DNA from 3 places in the Cetobacterium sp. genome. Region 2 is predicted to be linked to each of the others. Evidence: riboswitches for the same ligand, from Rfam matches in the RefSeq annotation. Region 2 holds a riboswitch; each other region holds the start of a gene.
The links. Region 2 has a riboswitch for cobalamin ahead of ACWI69_RS00750 (hypothetical protein). Riboswitches for the same ligand answer to the same signal wherever they lie in the genome.

Region 1 (7,357 bases), on a different contig from region 2:
ATAGTTAGCAATCGCCACTCTTAGCTCCGTATAATCTATATCTGGATATTTTTCCAAAGATTCAAAATTTTCTATAACTGCCTTTCTAAAACTATTTGGAACACCCAAAGGGTTTATATTAGAACTATAATCCAAGACATCTATCCCACTATCTCTTTTCAATTTATATATATTTCCACCATGTAAATCCATATTATTTCACTTCCCGTATCTTATAGTAGTTGAGTAAATATTGTAAATAGAATCATACCTACAAAAGATGTCATAAACATTATTCTATAACATTTTTTAATATCGTCACATTGAAACTCTTTTAATTTATCTCCTATTGTAGGCTTTTCAAAATATTTTCCAAAATATTTTGTTTTACCACCAAATTGAACTCCTATGGCTCCTGCAAAAACTGCTTCCGAATGACCAGAGTTTGGACTCGAATGATTTTTTCTGTCTCTAAAAAACACCTTTAACGGTCTTTTTATCCCCATTCCCAATATAAAAGTCGCAATTGGAATTATTAACAAACCAGATAATCTTGCTGGAATAAAATTAAAAAAATCATCCACCTTTGCTGAAACCATCCCAAAGTCTATATATCTATCATTTTTATATCCAACCATTGAATCGAGGGTATTCACTGCCTTATATCCCATTGCCAATGGCAATGCCAATGAAATTCCTCCAATTGTCATTAAACTTCCTAAAAACGCATAAAACATAGGAGCTATCACCCCATCAACACTATTTTCAGCTATTGTTTCCATTGTACTTCTCACAACTTGTATCTCATCCATTTCACCCGTATCCCTACTAACTAGATATGAGAGCTCTTTTTGAGCCTTTTTTAAATCTCCGCTTTTTAGAATTTTATATACTTTAATCCCTTCTGCCCCTAAACTCTTTGTTGCTAGAGTTGTATACAAAAAGAAAATTTCTAAAAACTGGGATGCCTTAGCTATATGGTATGAAAGTATTCCTGTTGTAAGTATAACTGTAAAAGTTAATAACCCGCCATAAACTCTTTTATTTTTCAATGAGTAGATTCTATTTTCAATAAAAGTTATATATTTTCCAATAAACCTAACTGGGTGTGGAAACCAATAGGGATCACTTAAAACTAAATCAAGTAGATACGCTATCCAAATCTTTAAAATGAAGTTCATTAGTTCTCCTCCAAAATCTTATAAATAGCTTTCATATCTATATTTTCTCTAAATATTCTTTCTAATTTATCCAACTCTTGGAGTCTATATTCATCAAAAGTTATTGCACTGTTTCTCTTTTCCAACCCTTTTTTCTTTCTTATATTATTTAAAATAAAATCGGTAAACTCTCTATTATCAAAAATACCATGCAGATATGTTCCAAAAATATTATCTTTTACTGTTGCTATTAATCTATTATCTGAGGTTATTGATTTTTCTTTCCCAGTCGTTACTCCCTGATGAATTTCATATCCCTTAACTTCAATATTTCCCAACCCCTTTAATAGCCCCATCTCTCCTTTTAATAATCCTGTATACTGCGTCGTCACTTTTTCTTTTTCCATTGTAGTTTCTATATCTAAAAGTCCCAATCCCGGTAGTTCTTTTATATCTCCCTCCACTCCATAGGGATCCAATACTTTTTCTCCTAAAATTTGAAATCCGCCACATATACCAATAATAGGAGTTCCCTTTCGAGAAATTTTTATAATCTCTTGTGCAATTCCTTTTTCTTTTATATCTTTTAAATCATCTATTGTATTTTTAGATCCAGGTATGACTATCAAGTCCTCATCTCCCAACTCATGAAATGACGTCACATAATTAACATCTACATCCTTATTTGCTAGTAAAGCATCAATATCTGTAAAGTTAGATATATGTTTAAGTTTTATAACTGAAACTTTTATATCTCCTTTTTTTGATTTAATCCTACTAAACTTTTCTGTTACTCCATCCTCGTCCTCTATGTCTAGCTCAAAGTATGGCATGACTCCTAAAATTGGAACCCCTGTCAGTTCCTCTATCTTTTCCAGTCCCGGCTTTAATATATCAACATTTCCTCTAAACTTGTTTATGATTACACCTTTTACTCTAGCTTTTTCCTCTGGTTCCATCAAAGATATAGTTCCGTATATCGACGCAAAGACGCCCCCTCTATCTATATCTGCAACTAAAATAACAGGAGCATTCACCATTTCAGCTAAACCCATATTCACTATATCATCCTGTTTTATATTTAACTCTACCGGGCTTCCAGCTCCTTCTATAACACATATTTGATTCTTAATCTTAATTGTATTATAGGCTTCAATTATATCTTTTTTTAATATCGATTTGTAATTTCCGTACTCAAGGCCTCCCATATTGCCGATAGATTTTCCATTGACAATAACTTGAATTCTCCTATCACCTGTAGGCTTTAATAAAATTGGATTCATAGTATAATGAGCTTCTTTTTCACACGCCATTGCTTGAAGTGCCTGTGCACGCCCCATCTCGTGTCCTTCTTTTGTTATATACGAATTCAATGCCATATTTTGAGATTTAAAAGGTGAAACAGTATATCCATCTTTAAAAAATGCTCTACATAACCCTGTAACTGTTATACTCTTCCCTGCACCTGAAGATGTCCCAACAACCATTATGTTCTTATGTTTCATTATATCATTTCTCCTAACTTATGAAGTTTATCGGAAATATAAAAATTGCGAAAATGAATAGAATATTGCTAATTAGAATTGAAATTGACAGTTCTAAATACAAATCTGTTCACCGCAGATTTTATATTTTCTTTTATATTCATGGCAGATATCCTGACTCAGATTCATCCTACTCTTAGGCCTTCCCATAAAAACTACAGTGGCTTAGTCTAATTTCGTCCTCCTTACAGTGGCGGGACCGTGCGAGATTTTCACTCAACTTTCCTTTTAATCAAATTATTGAACCATAAACAATATACATATTTATCATAATTATACATAATGATTATGTACAAGTCAATCTTTTTTAACGGTTTATGTTTAAAAACTAAACTATAATCGCTTAATATTTTATATAAATAAATCTATAGAAATAAATTTTAATAATAAAAAAGAAACTTTAATTTTTATTTGTAGATTAAATGTAACATATTAATTTTTTATAAGGGAGTGGTTAAGTATGAACGATGTTAAAACAAGTAAACAACCTCTTATCGTAGAGGATAGGATTATCAATGTACCTCCGTTGTTTGCAGAACTTTTCGCTTTAAATCCTAAAAATTTTAAAAAATGGCTAGTTGGAGCAAAAAATTCAAGCAAATCTTACGAAGATCTCAAGGTAAAAGATATCTTAAATACAAAAGTTAATGCTACTGTAGATGACGAAGCATTTCTTTTAGACATAACATTTGGGAATACGACACATAAACTATATCTAAAAAAACCTCAAGCTAATAAAGGATTAGATTTTATACTTACAGAAGGCGATAAATTCAAAATAGAAACTAATTTACACCTTACTGCAATAGGTGATAATAAATGTAATATTCACCTTGAAACAACACTGTTGGAAAGTAAGTATCGTTTTCACCCAATAGTGTCATTCGAATTGAAACACTTCTTCAAAAAAAGTTTAACAAACTTTATTGAGGAGTGTGAAAAAAGCTACAGCACTTTTGAAAGTGAGGAAAAAACTATAGAAGCCGAAGTTCTGAGTTTCTATCAAAACAATATAACTGCTTTTAATTCCTTGATTGAGCCACTAAAAAATGATTTAGGAGAAGATTCCTATTTGGAAATCCAAAAAAAATTAAAAACTTTGGGTATGGATACATCTGATAAAGTTACTAAAATTTTTACAAACTTAGCAGGAGTTATTCCCTCAGAAGATTTATCATTGATCAACGATAGAATTATTCAGTTTATCAAAGAGCATATATTTGTTTTAAAAGGTATTACTAAAAAAAGTAATTCAGAAAATTTAAAAGATATTAGCACTATCACCAAATTACAACTAGACAATATAAACTTTATCGTACCGCAAATATTAAAAGATATAGATTCTAGCAAAATTGTCGAAATTGAAAATCAATTGAGTGATTTATTAGCTACTATTGTTAAAGATATTGAAGATATTATAGATGAGATTAAGAATAAAGTTCCACCACAACATTTTAAAGATTTGGAACTTGGATTTATAAATATTCTTAAAACTGATTTAGATTCTGCTCAATCATTACTTGATAAAATAACTTCTGGAAATGCGACTCTTACAGCTAAAGAAGCTAAAATTTTAAGCTACTTGAAGGAATCTGTTGCTAAAGTGGAAACTACTGCGAATAATCGAGATAATCAAGCCTATGTTTCTGTTTTAAATATGATTGAAAAATCTTTAGACCAAGTTGAACAAGATATGAAAAATATTAGTTCAAATATAACTGCTGATAAAATTGAGTCTACAAAAACTTTAATAAAGTCAACAACTGACACTTCATATAAGGCTTTAACAAGCTTCTTATCCACTATGACTCCTGAAAATTTGGAAAGTAATAAGGCAAATGTTGATAAAAAAATAGATGAAATTTTAGATAGATACGTTAAAGCTATTAAAATAATTTCTCCTTCAATACCAGATGAAAAATTATCTAGCATGAAAGAAAAAGTAAAAGAGTTACTGACAAAGGAGTATGACTCGTTTTGTATATCAACTAAGAAATAAAATTTATAAAAAAATGTAGCTCCTAACAGGGCTACATTTTTTCATTAAAACCTTTTTTACTCCTAGTCCTTTCTGAGCTTTCCTTTCATCTCATAAAACACTACAGCTCTTCTAACAAAGTTAGCGTTCACTATCGCACCGTATTCGTTTTCAAGTTCGTCAGCCATAGCTAAGAGTTCCTCTTTGGATAGTCTATTAGCTCTTAGAGCACTATAAACTTCCAATATTTTTTCATCCAAAACACTTTGTAATACGATATTACCCGACAATTTTCTACTTGTAGTTTTTGAATTCATTTCTATCCCCTTCAACTGGAGTTCTTCTTAATAAGGCTGACTATAGTAAGGTTTATTGTATTGTGGTTGATTATACTGTGGCTGATTGTTATAGTATGGTTGATTATATTGTGGCTGGTTGTATTGCGGCTGATTATTGTAATATGGTTGTTGGTTAGTATCTTTTATAGCTTGTGTTTGATCCTGAACTGAACCAACTAAAGCTCCAGCTGCTGCTCCTATTCCTGCCCCTAAAAGAGTAGCTCCTGTATCTCCACCTATTGCTTGCCCTAAAAGTGCTCCTGCACCTGCTCCAACTGTTGTTGATCCAATTGTATTCGATCCAACATTTGAGCAACCTGATAAAATCATTACTGATAAAACTGATAATATTAAATATTTTTTCATATAAACTCCTCTCCTAATAGTTCTTTGATGTTTTTAATATTTTTTAATTATTTAAGTCCCTATTTAATAGCTTTCATATTCATTGCTATTCTTCCACAATGACAGTTCTATTTATCATAAACTTTATAAGGGAGAATAAAAAGAATGGAGAGGCTAAGCCAAAAGTTATTATGACTAAAATTGTCCATCCCAGTAAAAATAACAAACTATCTGCAAATCCTACATCACATCTTAATCTTCTTGCCATTTTTCTTCACCTCTTTTTATTTATTATCTTATTCTATAATAATATATTTTTTCTTTTAAATTTACAAGATTTTTCTAAATATCCGTATGATATTATAGACATTAAATAATTAATATTGTATAATAAAGAGATAAAATAAAAGAGAAGTAAGGAGCTATCATAATGACAAAAGAACTATTTAAAGGAAGTGTAGTTTTAAATCCTGTTCCTGCTGTAATTATAACATCTAGAAATAAAGATGGAGTAAATAATGCATTTACTGTTGCATGGACTGGTACTATTTGTACTAATCCTCCCATGCTTTCTATCTCTATTAGACCTGAGAGATTATCGTACGAATACATCAAAGAAACAATGGAATTCACAGTCAACCTACCTAACACTTTCCAAGTGAGAGAAACTGATTACTGTGGAGTTATCTCTGGAAGAGAGGTCGATAAAATCAAACATCTTGGATTGACAGCTAAGCCCGGAGAATATGTTAATTCACCATATTTAGAGGAGTTTCCTATAAACATTGAATGTAAGGTTAAACAAATTATACCTCTTGGAACTCACGATTTATTTTTAGCTGAAGTGGTTGGTTCTCATATCAATAAAAATATTATTGATGAAAAGGGTAAGATTCATTTTGAATGGGCAAATTTAATTAACTACTGTCATGGTGAGTATTTTCCAATGTCTAAAAAACCTATCGGTCAGTTTGGTTTCTCTGTTGCTAAAAATCCCCTGTTAATAGAAAAATATAAACATATAAAGTCTTATACAGAATACAAAGATGAAAAAAACAAGAAAAAACCTAGAAAAAAAATTAAGGGAAAAATTAAAAAGAAAAAATAAAATACAATATAAAAGAGCAGATGGGCAGCTTATAACCCATCTGCTCTTTAATTTACAAAAGGAGTGTCGTATGTTTCAAAAGTTTAAATTCGAAAAAAGTTTTATTAAAATGTTAATGGCTCTAGCCATTCCCATCATTTTACAAAGTTTAATCACAGCATCATTAAATCTTCTTGATAACATTATGGTTGGAAAACTTGGAGAAAGCGAAATTGCTGCAGTTGGCTTATCCAACCAGTTTTATATGATTTTTTTCTACTCGGTAGCTGGTATCGGAATGGGAGCTTCTATTTTTATGTCCCAACTTTGGGGTAAAAAAGATGTAAAAAAAATCCATGAATTTTTGGATTTATCTCTTATAATCTCCCTTGGAGTCTCTATTCTATTTGCTGCAGTAGCATTTATTTTTCCGGCAAATATAATCCATATTTTTTTAAATGACCCAGTTGTTACTTCCTTAGGGATTAGTTACTTAAGAATTGTTGCTGTAAGCTATATTCTATCATCTATAACTCTAGCTTATTCAATGGCCTTACGAAGTACAGCACAAACTAAATTACCTATGTATGGAAGTATTGTTGGAATTGCTTTTAATGGTCTTTTAAATTATATTTTTATATTTGGTAAATTGAGAGCTCCTAAAATGGGAGTAGCTGGTGCTGCTTTAGGAACAACTATTTCTAGAGCTATGGAGCTTAGTTTTATTTTATTTATGATTTATAACTACAACAATGTTATTGCCACAAAATTTCATAGTTTAAAAGAACTATCTATAAAAAAATTAAATGAGTTCTTTAGAATCGCCTCTCCAGTTATTTTTAATGACATCATGTGGATTTTAGGAATTTCAACCTATTCCATTGCTTATGCTAAGCTCGGTGTTAATGCTACTGCAACCATGCAAA
Region 2 (7,357 bases):
ACGTAATGGATTTTACTTTAGCTGAAATAAAAGGTTTGAACATGACTGAAAATTTTAAAGTAGAAAATGATCAAGAAAAATTGGTCTATGAAGGAAGATTTCCTCTGTGGAAATCAACATTTAAAATTCACACTTTAGAGGAAGAATTAGAGTTTATTCAAGGATTAGAAAAAACGACAGGAAAAAGAATCGGAATATACCCAGAGATTAAAGCTCCTTGGTTACATCATCAAGAAGGAAAGGATATAGCTAAAGAAACTTTAGAAATTCTGAAAAACTATGGTTATACAAGTAAAGATGATCCTATCTATTTCCAAGTTTTTGATTTTAATGAATTAAAAAGAATTAAAAATGAGCTCATGCCAAAAATGGGAATGGATTTAAAATTGGTTCAGTTAGTTGCATATACTGATTGGAATGAAACTATGGAAAAAAATAAAAATGGAGAATGGGTAAATTATGATTATGATTGGATGTTTACTCCAGAAGGTATAAAAGAATTAGCAAAGTATGCTGATGGAATAGGGCCAGCATGGTATATGTTAATTGATGAAAATGAGTCTAAAAAGGGAGATATTAAGGTAACTCCTTTGGTTCAATATATTGGAGACAATAGACTCGAGTTACATCCTTATACAGTTAGGAAAGATGCTCTACCAAATTATGTAGACAATATTGATGAAATGTTTGAGATTATATTTAATAAAACCAATTCTACGGGAGTATTTACAGATTTTCCAGACTTAGGAGTTCAATTTATAGCAAATCAAAATAAATTATAGATGAGGGATGTATTATGAGTGGGATGAGACTGACAGAAATATTATTTAGGTTAATAGTCTCCTCAATATTTGGGGGCTGCATAGGGTTAGAAAGAGAATTAAAAAATAAATCAGCAGGTTTTGTAACTTTGATACTAGTTTGTTTAGGAGCTACAACTATTGCCCTTTTGCAAGAAGAATTATTAATAAGACAAATAAGTTTAATATCTACACATCCTAGTCTCATAGAAAGTTATAAATTAGACATCACAAGATTATCAGCTCAAGTTGTCACAGGGGTAGGTTTTATAGGCGGAGGAGTGATAGTTTATTCAAATGATAAAATTTCAGGGATAACAACAGCAGCTACCTTGTGGATAACAGCAGCTATTGGCTTAGCTATTGGATATGGTTTCGTATTTCTATCTACAGCAGTTTTTTTAATTGTAGTTATAACGTTGATAGTAATGAAAATACTTGAAAGAAAAGTTATAACTATGGTAAGAAATAAGAAAGCAACTAGAAATAGGTTGGTAAAAAAGGAGTAAAAATTAAGATGAAAGACTACAAAGGATACTTGTTTGATGTAGATGGAACAATAGTTTTGGGAAATATTTTAATTCCTGGGGCTAAGGAGAAGATAGAGGAGCTACGAAAGTGTGGAAAAAAGATAGGATTTTATACAAATAATTCCTCTAATAATCCAAAAAGTTATATTGAAAAATTTAAAAAATTGGGAGTTGAAGCTGAGCTGAAGGAAATAATAACTGCTGGGGTTGTCTTGGCAGATTACTTGGCAAATAACTGTAAAAATAGAAAAATATTCATGGTAGGAACAAAAGAGTTTAAAGAGTATTGTAAAGAGATGGGAATCCAAATTTTTGATGAAAAAGATGAGTTCAATTTTTCTGAAATTGATATAGTTGTGGTAACACTCGACTCGGAGCTGAATTATAAAAAATTAGAGGTCGCCTGTAAACTTTTACATGGGAATGTAGAGTACTTAGCGGCAAATGAAGATTTGGTTTATCCAGTGGAAGGTGGAGTATTTTTACCAGACTGTAGAGCTATTTGCAATATAATTGAATTATGCACAAAGAAAACACCAAAATATTTTGGAAAACCAAAAAAAGTCATGTTAGATTATGCACTAAAAAATTTGAATTTATCGAAAGAAGAAACTGTTATAGTAGGAGATAGATTATATACGGATATAGCTTCAGGGTATATCAATGGCTGTGACACAATACTTGTTTTAACAGGAGAAGCCACAAAGGACAGTAAGAGTGTGTATAAACCAACATATATATTAGATAGTGTAGCTGATATAGATTAAAAATACCAGACTGAAGTTAAAACTATTTGACAAATAATTTAAAATAAGATATAAAATTACTATGAAACTAAATAAAAGTTTTTAGGTGCTTAGGCATAACAAGGAAGTAGGTGTAAATCCTACACAGCCTCCGCTACTGTAATGAGGATGAAACTGCATAGAACCACTGGAAGAAAATCTGGGAAGGGCAGGAGTAAAGCGAATCTAAGTCAGGAGACTTACCTAAAAACTACACAAAAATTGTTAGGAGTGGACAAGTGTGTAATAAAATCTAATGGACTTTAATGTTCGATAGATTTTTTGTCTTCTTCTCTACATTTAAGGGAGTGAGAGAGATGAGGAAAGACTTAAAATGGGATTATAATAAATTTAAAGAATTTGATAAGTTTATACATACTTTCAAAACTTATCAAGACTTAACAAAATTTCTAGAACAAAATCTGTCTGCAATGAGTGGATCGGAAGAGTTTTTACACTATATTATAAAGATGACACCACAAGAACAGTTACTATTATTTTACTTAAAAAAATACAAGAATATCATTAATCTAAAAGTTTTTTATAAAGAGTACATGAAGTTTTGTCAAGAATATTACTACTCTTTAAGTAAAGATTTATTTGAAGTTGATCCATGGAAAAGACAAGTTGTGTATTATATAAATAGAAAAAATAGATTTTTGGATAGCTTGAAAAAAATTAGGAATAATTTAAATATATCCGAAAATAAATCTTTAAATTGACTTATAAAATAAAAATAATACTGTTTAATACTACACGCCTTAAGATTAAATTTGGGCGTGTTTTAATTTTTTGAAAATTCCTGGTAGTTACTTTTTTGTAACTAATTTACAAGTCATGAATAAAATTGTATTCTAAATGTATTGAAATTAGATATAAAAAGGAAGTGTTATTATGAAAAAATGTGATATTTTAAACGCTAAAAATTATGATGCTATTATAATTGGTTTTGGTAAAGGGGGAAAAACTCTCGCTGGATTTTTAGCAAATAAAGGAAAAAAAGTAGCTCTAGTTGAAAAAGATAAAAAAATGTATGGAGGAACTTGTATAAACGTAGGATGTATCCCCACAAAAATTCTTGTTGAAGAGTCTCAAAAAGTTGATAAAAAATTTAAAAAAGCTATTGAAAAAAAAGATGAATTAACATCTAAGTTAAGAGAAATTAACTATAATAAGTTAAATTTACATGAAAATATTGATATCTACACTGGGATTGGAGCTTTTGAATCTGAGCATATCATTAGTGTGACAGAGGATGAAAACGAAATTGTTTTAAATGGTAATCAAATATTTATAAATACAGGCTCCAAAACGATTATTCCCAAAATAGATGGACTTAAAACAACAAGAAATATTTACACTAGTACATCTATTATGGAGTTAAACGAATTACCTAAAAAATTAGCTGTGATAGGTGGAGGTTACATTGGATTAGAATTTTCTTCTATCTATAATAATTTTGGCTCCGAAGTAATTATTCTTGAAGGAAACGAAGATATTCTTCTAAGAGAGGAGATGGAAATTAGAGAGGAAGTTAAAGAAAATTTTAAAACTAGAGGAATTCAAATATTATCAAAAAGCAAAGTTTTAAAATTGAGTAACTATTCTGATAATCAAGTAGAAATTGTTTTCAATCAAGATGAAAAAGAGAATAAAATAGTAGTTGATGGAGTACTTATAGCCGTGGGTAGAGTTCCTAATATAGATGACTTAAAGCTTGAAAATGCAGGTATCAATTATTCTGAAAAGGGAATTCTAGTCAATAATACTTTACAAACAAATGTACCTCACATATATGCCTTAGGTGACGTTAAAGGAGGAGCTCAATTTACATATATATCTTTAGATGACTTCAGAATAATTAAAAATAATCTTTTTGGAGATAAAACTATGACAACCAAGTCCCGAAATATAATTCCATACTCTGTTTTTATTTCACCAACGTTATCAAAAGTTGGACTTTCTGAAAAAGAGGCTATAAATGCGGGGTATAAAGTAAAAACAAAAGTAATTAAAGCATCAACAATACCAAGAGCTAAAATTTTAGGAGATGAAAGAGGTGTCTTAAAAGCTGTTGTAGATGAGAAGAATGGTAGAATTTTAGGGTGTTCGTTATATTCTACTGAATCTAGTGAAGTAATTAATGTAGTAGCTATGGCAATAAAAGAAAATAAAGAATATACTTATTTAAGAGATTTCGTATTTACTCATCCAACTATGAGTGAAGCTTTAAATGATTTATTTGATTTTTAAGATAAATAGATTAGATATTCAAGGAGAAAACTATGATTAAAAGAGTCTTATTAATGCAACTATTAATTTTTTTATCAATTTTTACACAAGAAACACCAAAAAAAAATATCAAAACTGATTACATTAGTCCATATTCTTTTAATGTAACTGTAGAAAGAATAGAAAATGAGTTAAAAAAAATGAATATACCTGTATTTGCCAAATTTGATCACTCTTTAAATGCAAAAAAAGTAAATTTAGACTTAGGAGAAACTACCGTTATTGTTTTTGGTTCTCCTAAAGTAGGAACTCTATTAATGCAAAAAAGACCTGAAGTTGCAATTGAGTTGCCATTAAAAGTTTTGATCTCTGTAAATAAACACAATCAGACTGAAATTAAACTCCAAGATATACAAAAAATAGCTAAAGATTATAATTTAGAAAATGATGATATTATTCTAAAAATGGAAACTTTTTTAAATAAATTGGCAGAAAAAACAATCGCTAAAGATTAATATAGAAATGTATTAGAAAAGGTTTTTGAGATTTTTTTAACCACTATTTTTTACTCTTTAAAATTTTGAGCTGTAGACAACTATTTATCTACAGCTCCTTTATTAAAATAATGAATTTGACAAAAACTTAGTATTTTCTTGCTATAATAAATTTAACTTTGCTCTGATTAATATGTCTAGTGTCCTTTAAAATTGATAAAAATTCAGATTTTATCGATTCAATCTCTTCGTCTTGAAAAAAGTTATCGAATGATAATCTATTGAGTCTATTTTCCCACATTGTATAAACTTCACTAGAGACTACACCCGATCCTGTTAATTCTAAATCTTCTAAATTCTCACTAAGTAAAATCTCCATTCCTAATTTTTTTAATTTAGGCAAAATTTTTCTTCCTGCTCTAAAGTCATAAATCCCTCTATCTCTTATATTTTTTTCAAAAAAAGTTAAGTTCTCTAGAGTCTTTTTAGACAATGGAGCGTGTCCTCGTAAAAGATCGTCAATTTCAATGATTGCAAGCCATCCACCACTTTTTAATTTATCAAACCAAGTTTTAAATATTAAATCCATCTTGTTTGGAAAATAAGCAACAGCAAAACTGGAAAATATCCCATCAATTTCTTTAGAGATATAATCCAGATTAGAGATATCATTTTGCAAAACTGTTACATTAGAGATTTTTCTATTTCGCAATACTTCAAGTAAATTTTTGTTTAAGTCTATAGCTATAACTTCTTTTACTTTTTTGGAAAGAATCTCTGCAAAACTACCTGTTCCACAACCAAGTTCTACAACGATATCATCACTTTTTACTGGAAGCTTTTCTGCTATTAAATTCCATTTTCTATATTTTTGTTGATTTTCATACTCGGCTTTAAGTGTCATATCACTCCTCCCCCAAATTAATAAATTCAATCTTCTATAATTTCTAGGGAAGCTTGAAAGTGCCTTAATATCGGTGGTTCCCAAGTTATTCTGTATCCTCTTGTAATTTCATGAGCTCTCTCTTTTATTGCTATTAAAGCATCTGCTATTATATCTAAGTGAGCTTGTGTGTAAACCCTTCTTGGAATAGCGAGCCTTGTAAATTCAAAATCAGCCTGTAATTGCTCATTTGTATCAGGATCATTTCCTAACATATATGAACCTATATCACAGCTTCTAATTCCTGCTTCTTTATAAAGTTCTATAGCTAAAACTTGTCCCGGAAACTCATTAAACGGTATATTTGGAAAAATTTTTGAAGCATCTACAAATACTCCATGCCCACCAACCGGAGATTGATATATAATTCCTGCATCATCAAGTCGGGAAGCTAAATACTCTATCTGTCCTATTCTATATCTTAAAAAATTTTCATCAATCCCTTCTACTAACCCTATAGCTAAAGCTTCTAAATCTCTCCCCGAAAGTCCTCCATAAGTTGTAAATCCCTCAAAACTTATGCAATTTGCTTTTATTTTTAAAATCATATCTGTATTTTCTACAGCATTTTTTACTCCTATTAAACCACCCATATTGACTATAGTATCTTTTTTGGCTGACATAGTGAAATAATCAGCATAAGAAAACATCTCCTTTATTATCTCCTTTATAGACATATTTGCACACTCAGGCTCATCTCTTTTTATAAAATAAGCATTCTCTGCGTAACGAGCTGCATCTATATTTAATGGTATATTATATTTTTTACAAATAGTGGCAACCTCTCTTGCATTTTTCATTGAAACAGGTTGACCGCCAGCAGAGTTATTTGTAATAGTCAATACCACTAACCCTATTTTTTCTGGACCATATTCCTGTATCAATTTCTCCATTTTTTCAATATCCATATTTCCTTTAAATTTTGATCTTTTAGCTGGATCTTTCGCTTCTGGTACCACACAATCTAAAGGTCTTGCTCCAGCTAAAATAACATGAGCTCTTGTTATATCAAAGAACATATTGGATATTGCATACTGTCCCTGTTTTAAAAAAGTCGGAAATAATACTTTTTCTGCTGCTCTTCCTTGATGTACCGGTTGGATATATTCATATCCAAAAATATCTCTAGCCGTTTCTATTAATTTAAAATAACTTGAAGCTCCAGCATAAGCCTCATCACCTCTCATAACGCCTGCCCATTGTTCTTGACTCATTGCATTAGTTCCTGAATCTGTCAGTAAATCAATATAGACGTCCTCTCCCCTTAAATTAAAAAGATTAAAATTCGCTTCCTTAATTTTTTTTGCTCTCTCTTCTGGTGTAGTCATTTTAATTGTTTCGACCATTTTTATTCTAAATGGTTCTGGAACATACTTGATAGCCATAACGTTATACCTCCGTTTTTAGTCTACCCCGGTCATCTGTTTTCAGATAGGCGGACGGTATTTCCTTTTTAGAAAATTATCCAAAATTCTTACTAATTCTATATACCCTATTAAAATTTATTTTGTCAAACATAAATTTTACTTTTCTTCTCCTACTTCAATAGGATTTGAACTATTTTCGCTCCATT
Region 3 (7,357 bases), on a different contig from region 2:
TCACTAGCGTTTGAGATAAGTTCTCTTAAAAAAATCTCCTTATGAGTGTAAATAGAGTGTACCATAAGATTTAAAAGTTCTTTAGTTTCAGCTTGAAATACTTTTGTTTCTTTTTTCATTGTATCCTCCCTTAAAAATAGCACTCCACATATATTGTGGCTAATAAAATATATATAACATAAATTGAGAAAAAATGTCAAGAGTTTATAAAGAAAAACTTGTATTTTATATTCATTTAGTATATAATCTTTATGTAATTAGTAAAGAATAAAAAAGGTTGGTATATAGATGATTTTTCAAAGAACAGAGCTGTTAATAGGTGTAGAAAATCTAAATAAGTTAAATAACTCTCATGTAGTTGTATTTGGAGTGGGAGGAGTGGGAGGATTCGTAGTGGAAGCCTTAGTTAGAGCAGGTGTTGGAGAGTTAACGGTTGTTGACTTTGATACAGTTGATATAACAAATCTCAATAGACAAATAATTGCTACTCAGAATAGTGTAGGGAGAGATAAAGTTGAACTAATAAAAGAAAGAGCTTTATCTATAAATCCAAATATTAAGATAACTGCTTATAAAGAAAAATTCTTTAAAGATAAAAGAGATATATTTTTTTCAGGTGACAAAAAATATAGTTATATTGTTGACGCAATAGATATTATCACAGCGAAACTAGATTTAATAACTATAGCAAAGGAGTTAAAAATTCCAATTATTTCGTCAATGGGAACTGGAAATAAAATAAATCCAACAATGTTAGAAGTGGCTGATATATCAAAGACATCTGTCTGCCCTTTAGCAAAGGTCATGAGATCGGAATTAAAAAAGAGACGAATTCAAAAGGTAAAGGTAGTTTTTTCAAAAGAGTTACCTATGAAACCTAGTAATTTAGAAAATAATAGAGAGAAACAGTGTAATGTAGGAAGCATATCTTTTGTACCATCCGTAGCAGGTTTAATAATAGCAAGTGAGGTAGTAAAGGATATAACAGGCTTAAAAAATTTAGGAGGAAATTGATTATGAAAAAAATAGGAATTTTTTATGGAACAACGTCAGGAATAACAGCTGGAATAGTTGATGAGATAGAGTTTTATTTAAGAGGAGAGGAGTACGAAGTCTTTGATGTAGCAAATGGGATTGATGAGATGGAGAATCTTGAAAATCTAATTTTAGTTTCACCAACTTATGGAGTTGGAGAGTTACAAAAAGATTGGGAAAATGTATACGACAAGTTAAAAAGTTTAGATTTTACTAATAAGATAGTAGGAATAGTAGGTGTGGGAAATCAATTTGCATTTGGTGAATCATATGCAGGGGCGATGAGAAAACTGTATGATGCAGTTATAGATAAAGGGGCAAAAGTTGTTGGATTTACTTCAACTGAAGGATATAGCTATGAAGAAACTGAATCAGTTATAGACAACAAGTTCGTAGGTCTTGCTTTAGATGAAAGTAATCAAGATAACGAAACACCTGATAGAATAAAAGCTTGGATAGAAGAGATTAAACCTCTATTCAATTAGGAAAAAATTATGAGAAAATATAAGACATTGAATCAAGAAGAGGTGAAGACTCTATTAAAAGAGGAAAAAACGGTACTTTTGGATGTTAGAACAGAGGATGAGTACTGGGAAGAATCGGTAGAAGATAGTTTAAACATACCACTTCATGAGTTAGAGGAAAGAATTATAGAGTTAGATAAGGAGAAAACTTATATAACTTTTTGTAGAAGTGGAGTTCGATCAAAAGCTGCAGCTTTAATTCTTCTGGAAGAGGGATTTACAAAAGTTTTTAATTCTCGAGATGGAATATTGACTTGGAAATAAAATTTGACAAATTTATTTTCATATGTTACTATAATGAAAATAAAAAATTAAAGGAGAGTTCTGATGAAAAAAAATCAAGTTATTTCAAATAATGTGAATAGACAACCCATCCCCCCTAGATAGGGATTTGTGTTTTAAGCATTAGTTTATGTTTAGATACAGGTCCATTTTGTGTTACGATTTTGGATCTGTATCTAAGGGGAAATAACTTTCAATAGAAGATTATTTTTATAGGATTCTTTTAATAAGGGTCACTTAGGTACAAAATTGTGCTTAGGTGACTCTTTTTTATTTTTATTAAAAATTTGGGAGGAGTATAAAATGATAGGAATAGAAACATTTATTACATTTGGAACATATTTGTTATTTTTAATAGGAGTAGGAATTTATTTTTATGGAAAGACTTCCAGTTCTGAGGAGTATTTGATAGGTGGTAGAGGAGTTGGCAGTTGGGTAACTGCACTATCGGCACAAGCTAGTGATATGAGTGGATGGTTATTAATGGGATTACCAGGGGCAGTATATCTTTCGGGATTTGGACAAATTTGGGTTGTAGTAGGTTTAACGGTGGGAACATATTTGAATTGGAAGTTTATAGCTCCAAAACTTAGAGTCGAAACTGAAATAGAAAATACAATGACTTTACCAACTTTTTTAGAAAAAAAATTAAAAGATGACAAAGGAACAATAAGGAAAGTTTTAGCTTTAGGAACACTGTTTTTCTTCACAATTTATTCATCTTCTGGGTTGGTCGCAGCAGGAAAACTATTTGAATCGATACTTGGAATCGATTATAAAGTTGCCGTTGTAGTGGGTACAGTGACAATAGTTATGTATACATTTATGGGGGGATATCTGGCTTCGTGTTGGACAGATTTTTTTCAAGGTGCTTTGATGTTTATAGCTATAATAGCGGTTCCTTTGGCTGCTTATTATAAAATTGGAGACATGGAAACAATTAAACAAGGAATTGAGTTAAAAGGAATTTCATTGGATATATTTAAACAGAATGGAGAAAGTATAGGAATTTTAGGAATATTATCTTCATTGGCATGGGGACTAGGGTACTTTGGACAGCCTCATATTTTAGTCAGATTTATGAGTATAAAGAATGTAAAAGAGTTAAAAAAATCTAGACGAATAGCCATGATATGGGTAATTATTTCTTTAGTTGGGGCAATAGCGATTGGACTTTTGGGAATTTCTCTTTTTAGAAATGTTACAGAATTGGGAGGGGATGCAGAAAAAATATTTATTTATATGATAAAAGAGCTATTTAATCCTTGGGTAGCGGGAGTTTTATTAGCTGCAATTCTATCTGCAATTATGTCAACAATAGATTCCCAGCTGTTAGTTTCATCAACTACCTTAACAGAAGACTTTTATAGATATATGAAAAAAGATGTTTCTGATAAAGAAATTATGTGGGTTGGAAGGCTGTGTGTAGTAGTGATAGCCTTGTTGGCACTACTATTTGCGCTAAATCAAAATGCTAAAGTATTATCATTGGTCGCTTATGCTTGGGGAGGGTTTGGAACAATATTTGGACCAGCAATAATATCGGTACTTTATTTTAAAAATGTGAATAATAAAAGTGTTCTGGCAGGAATTTTGGTTGGAATGTTTGTATTTTTAATGTGGAAAGTTTTGGGGTTAGACAGTTATATGTATGAACTATTACCAGGATTTTTTAGTAACTTAATCACAGTTTATATAGTAGAAAAAGTGATTTTTAAAAGTATAGTTAGTGTAGGGTGCAAAGTTACTTAGCACCCTTTTCTAAATTTAGTAGATGAGACTTTAGAGATAAGCCATAGGCATATCCAGTCAATTTGCCATTGGAGCCAATAACTCTATGGCAAGGAATAACTATGGGAATAGGATTTTTATTGTTTGCTAAACCTACCGCTCTGCACGCCTTAGGATTACCGATAGCGATAGCAATATCTTTGTATGTTTTAACTTCACCGTATGGAATATCGAGTAAAGCTTTCCAAACATTTTTTTGAAACTCTGTTCCAATGGGATTTATTTTAAAAGTAAATTCTTTACGACGTCCATTTAGAAATTCCAAAATCTCCTTAGAAGCTTGAGCTAAAGAGCTCGTAAGTTTAAAAGTTCTATTTGAAGTAGGATTATTGAGCTCAATCTTAATAATTTCATGATTTAATTCTTCGATTTTAAGTAAACCAAATGGAGTGTCAAAAATATAGAAAAAACCTGGAATAATATTTTTCATACAACTCTCCTCAAAAACTTTATTAAAATTGTACTAAAAAAATATAAATAAATCAAGGTTAATTTAAAATATATATTGTTCATTTATTGTTTAAAACTTTTAAAAATAAAGTATTTATAGTATAATAAGGCGTTATGGTTTTATAAATTAAAAGGGAATTAAGTGAGAAGCTTAAACGGTCACGCCACTGTAAAACGGACAAAAATAGATGAACCACTGGGAAACTGGGAAGGGCTATTGGAGGAGGAAGTTGAGTCAGGATACCTGCCATAAAATAAACTGCGAGTGACAGATTTGGGAGGATTAAATTAAATGGAAAAAAGATTTTATATTATTGGTTTACTTCTTGCATCTACTTTAACAATGGGACAAGAAAAGGTTATAAAGCTAGATGAGAGTGTTATAACAAGTGAGAATACGGAAACAACGGTGGCAAGTATACCTAGAAATGTAACTGTATTAACAGGCGAAGAGATAACACAAAGAGGAGCTAAAACAGTAGCAGAAGCTTTAAAATTGGTATCAAGTGTCATTGTAAAAGAGATGGGTGGGACAGACGCTGCTTTTGATGTAAGAGGTCAGGGGGCAACAGCAAAATCAAATGTTATAGTACTGGTTGATGGAGCACCAATTAATTCAATAGATTTATCTGGATATCAAACAAGTAATATACCAGTTAATAGTATTGAAAGGATTGAGGTGATACCTTCTGGAGGATCGGTTTTATATGGAGATGGAGCGGTTGGTGGAACAATCAATATTATAACAAAAGCACCAGAAGATAGGAAAAACTATGGAAGTTTGAATAGTGAGATAGGATCGTATGGATTAAAAAAACAGCAAGTTACATACGGTACTAAAATAGGAGAAAGATTTTTAGTAGAAGTAGATTATTTGAGAAGAGAAAAAGATGGATATAGAGACTATTCTAAAGATAATTTGGAAAGCTTTGGGTTTAGAAGCAGATATAAACTTGATGAAGGGGAGTTAAAAGTTAAATATAACTACTCAAAGAATGATTTTAAAGCGCCGGGAGCGTTAAACAAGGATGAAGTTAATGAGGATAGAACACACTCCAACCCAAATGCGTGGAGAATTGATGGAAAAACAGAGAAAAATAATTTTGTAGGAGATTATCTATATAACATAAATTCTGATTTAGAGTTCAAATTATTAGGAAGGTATGCTCATGAAAATTACTCTTCAAATGGAAGTAACTATAAGACAGAGGTTAAATATTTAAAACCACAACTTAAATACTCATATTTAGATGATAGCTATGTTGTATTTGGTGGAGATATTTATGAGGGAGAGACGAAAGATTTTGCTTATGGAAATGGAAAATCTGAAAAGAACTCTCTAGGTGGGTTTGTAGTAAATAGTTATACGATTGATAAGTTCAGATTTACTCAAGGATATAGAAAACAAGATATTGAATATAAAAGAGATACACTTACAACAAAGAAATTCAAAGAAGATGCGATAGAGCTTACAGGAAGTTATCTATATTCAGACTCAGGTTCTACATATATAAGTTATACAAAAGGATTTAGGGCGCCAAATACTGACGAGCTAAATTTTTGGGACGGAGAATTTAATCCTCAAAAGACAGAAACTTATGAAATTGGAATGAAAGATTTCTTAGGAAATACGTATATTTCAACTTCAGTGTTTTATATAGAAACAGAAAATGAAATTTTTTATGGAGCAAATAAAAATGATGAGTTTAATAAAAATAGGAATTTAGATGGAACAAGTAAAAGAAAAGGAGTTGAATTCTCTTTAGAGCACTATTTCGATAAATTGACAGTTTCAGAATCAATAACTTATATGAAAACGGAGTTTAAAGAGGGGAAAGATATTCCAGGTATTCCAAATATTAAAGGGGTTTTAAATTTTAACTATAGATTTAATGAGAAATTGAGTGTAAATAACTCTTGGGAATATTACGGAAAAGCTTATGATAGCAATGATGAAGCTAACGAAAGAGAAAAGATTGACAGTTACTTATTAAGTGGATTGACTTTTATGTATAATTTTCAAGATGGATTAGTTATAAATGCAGGAATTAATAATCTCTTTAATGAAAAATACTATGATTATGTAGGATACAGTAGTTACAGTAAAATTCGTAACTATTACCCAGCACCAGAAAGAAATTATTACATAGGTTTTAAATACAGTTTTTAATTAAGAAAATGCTCTTTTCAAGATATGGAAAGAGCATTTTTTATAAAAGAGGTGGACAATGTTAAGAAAAATATTTGTATTAAGTATAGTCGTATTTTCAGTGGGATATTCAAAGATATTTGTAGATGGCATTGGAAGAGAGGTTGAAATTTCTAAAAAAGTGGAGAGAGTAATTTCGACAGTTCCATCCAACACGGAGATAATAGTGGATATGGGATTAGTTAATATTTTGTTGGGAGTAGATATATATTCTGAGAAAATATCTAAAGAGTTAGAGGGAAAAGGAGTTTTGAACACAGATAGATTGAACGAAGAGAGAATAATTGATTTAATGCCAGATTTGGTTATAACCTCTCAACATAGTTTGTCTAAAGGGAAAGAGAGTCTAGAGGTATTTGATGAAATAGGAATTCCTATCTACGTGATGAAAACACCAAAATCTTTGGAGGAGGTCAAAAATTCGATAGATGAGATAGGAAGCCTTTTAAATGAAAATGAAAAAAGTGATATTTTAAAAAATAGATATGTAAAAGAGTTGGAGAAATTAGTAATACAGAATAAAATATCAAAAAAACGGGTATATTTTGAAATTTTAAATAATCCAATATACACAACTGGAAATAAAACATTTTTAAATGATGTCATTGAAAATGCTGGTGGACATAATATATTTGGAGATCAAGAGGGATGGATTTCACCAACTTTGGAATCTGTTATTGAAAAAAATCCTGAAGTTATACTTATTGGAGAGGATAGAAAGGAGATTGTTGAAGAGATAAAAAATAGAGCTGAATGGCAGGAGATAGATGCTGTAAAAAATGGGAGAATATATGTTATAGATGAGGGTATCAACAGACCATCACCAAGAGTTTTAAAATCTTTAAGACAGATAAAGGAAGTGCTTTCACAATGATAGGTTTTAGTTTTGTTCCAAAAAATGGAGAGGAAAAGAAATTTTTCAAGATATATGAAGCGTTAGAAAAAGAGGGAGTGACTGGGATAGAGACGATAATAGGAGATCATGTGCCCTTAGAAAGCTATGAAAAGTATCCTATAAAAGGAGTACATTTGCTATATTACCCTACTTGGTTAGAGTTTTGGAAAG

Region 1: another riboswitch for cobalamin. It lies ahead of ACWI69_RS01085 (cobyric acid synthase); the one in region 2 lies ahead of ACWI69_RS00750 (hypothetical protein).
Region 3: another riboswitch for cobalamin. It lies ahead of ACWI69_RS04470 (TonB-dependent receptor); the one in region 2 lies ahead of ACWI69_RS00750 (hypothetical protein).

Annotation. Positions count from the first base shown of each region.
Region 1 covers NZ_CDRRQU010000003.1:11,994-19,350, forward strand. Annotated here, with positions in the region: gene cobD (threonine-phosphate decarboxylase CobD) at 1-192, opposite strand, end outside; gene cbiB (adenosylcobinamide-phosphate synthase CbiB) at 213-1,160, opposite strand; gene ACWI69_RS01085 (cobyric acid synthase) at 1,160-2,644, opposite strand; cobalamin riboswitch at 2,771-2,948, opposite strand; gene ACWI69_RS01090 (hypothetical protein) at 3,144-4,682, shown strand; gene ACWI69_RS01095 (diol dehydratase small subunit) at 4,745-4,978, opposite strand; gene ACWI69_RS01100 (YMGG-like glycine zipper-containing protein) at 5,006-5,365, opposite strand; gene ACWI69_RS01105 (DUF6693 family protein) at 5,451-5,612, opposite strand; gene ACWI69_RS01110 (flavin reductase family protein) at 5,775-6,452, shown strand; gene ACWI69_RS01115 (MATE family efflux transporter) at 6,523-7,357, shown strand, end outside.
Region 2 covers NZ_CDRRQU010000002.1:43,156-50,512, forward strand. Annotated here, with positions in the region: gene glpQ (glycerophosphodiester phosphodiesterase) at 1-782, shown strand, start outside; gene ACWI69_RS00740 (MgtC/SapB family protein) at 797-1,309, shown strand; gene ACWI69_RS00745 (HAD-IIA family hydrolase) at 1,318-2,097, shown strand; cobalamin riboswitch at 2,164-2,337, shown strand; gene ACWI69_RS00750 (hypothetical protein) at 2,433-2,837, shown strand; gene ACWI69_RS00755 (FAD-dependent oxidoreductase) at 3,010-4,368, shown strand; gene ACWI69_RS00760 (DUF302 domain-containing protein) at 4,401-4,862, shown strand; gene ACWI69_RS00765 (class I SAM-dependent methyltransferase) at 4,990-5,745, opposite strand; gene ACWI69_RS00770 (tryptophanase) at 5,772-7,169, opposite strand; gene ACWI69_RS00775 (rhodanese-like domain-containing protein) at 7,308-7,357, opposite strand, start outside.
Region 3 covers NZ_CDRRQU010000012.1:33,057-40,413, reverse strand. Annotated here, with positions in the region: gene htpG (molecular chaperone HtpG) at 1-119, opposite strand, end outside; gene ACWI69_RS04495 (tRNA threonylcarbamoyladenosine dehydratase) at 289-1,014, shown strand; gene ACWI69_RS04490 (flavodoxin) at 1,017-1,520, shown strand; gene ACWI69_RS04485 (rhodanese-like domain-containing protein) at 1,530-1,823, shown strand; gene putP (sodium/proline symporter PutP) at 2,145-3,593, shown strand; gene ACWI69_RS04475 (methylated-DNA--[protein]-cysteine S-methyltransferase) at 3,586-4,062, opposite strand; cobalamin riboswitch at 4,181-4,348, shown strand; gene ACWI69_RS04470 (TonB-dependent receptor) at 4,375-6,252, shown strand; gene ACWI69_RS04465 (ABC transporter substrate-binding protein) at 6,311-7,165, shown strand; gene ACWI69_RS04460 (hypothetical protein) at 7,162-7,357, shown strand, end outside.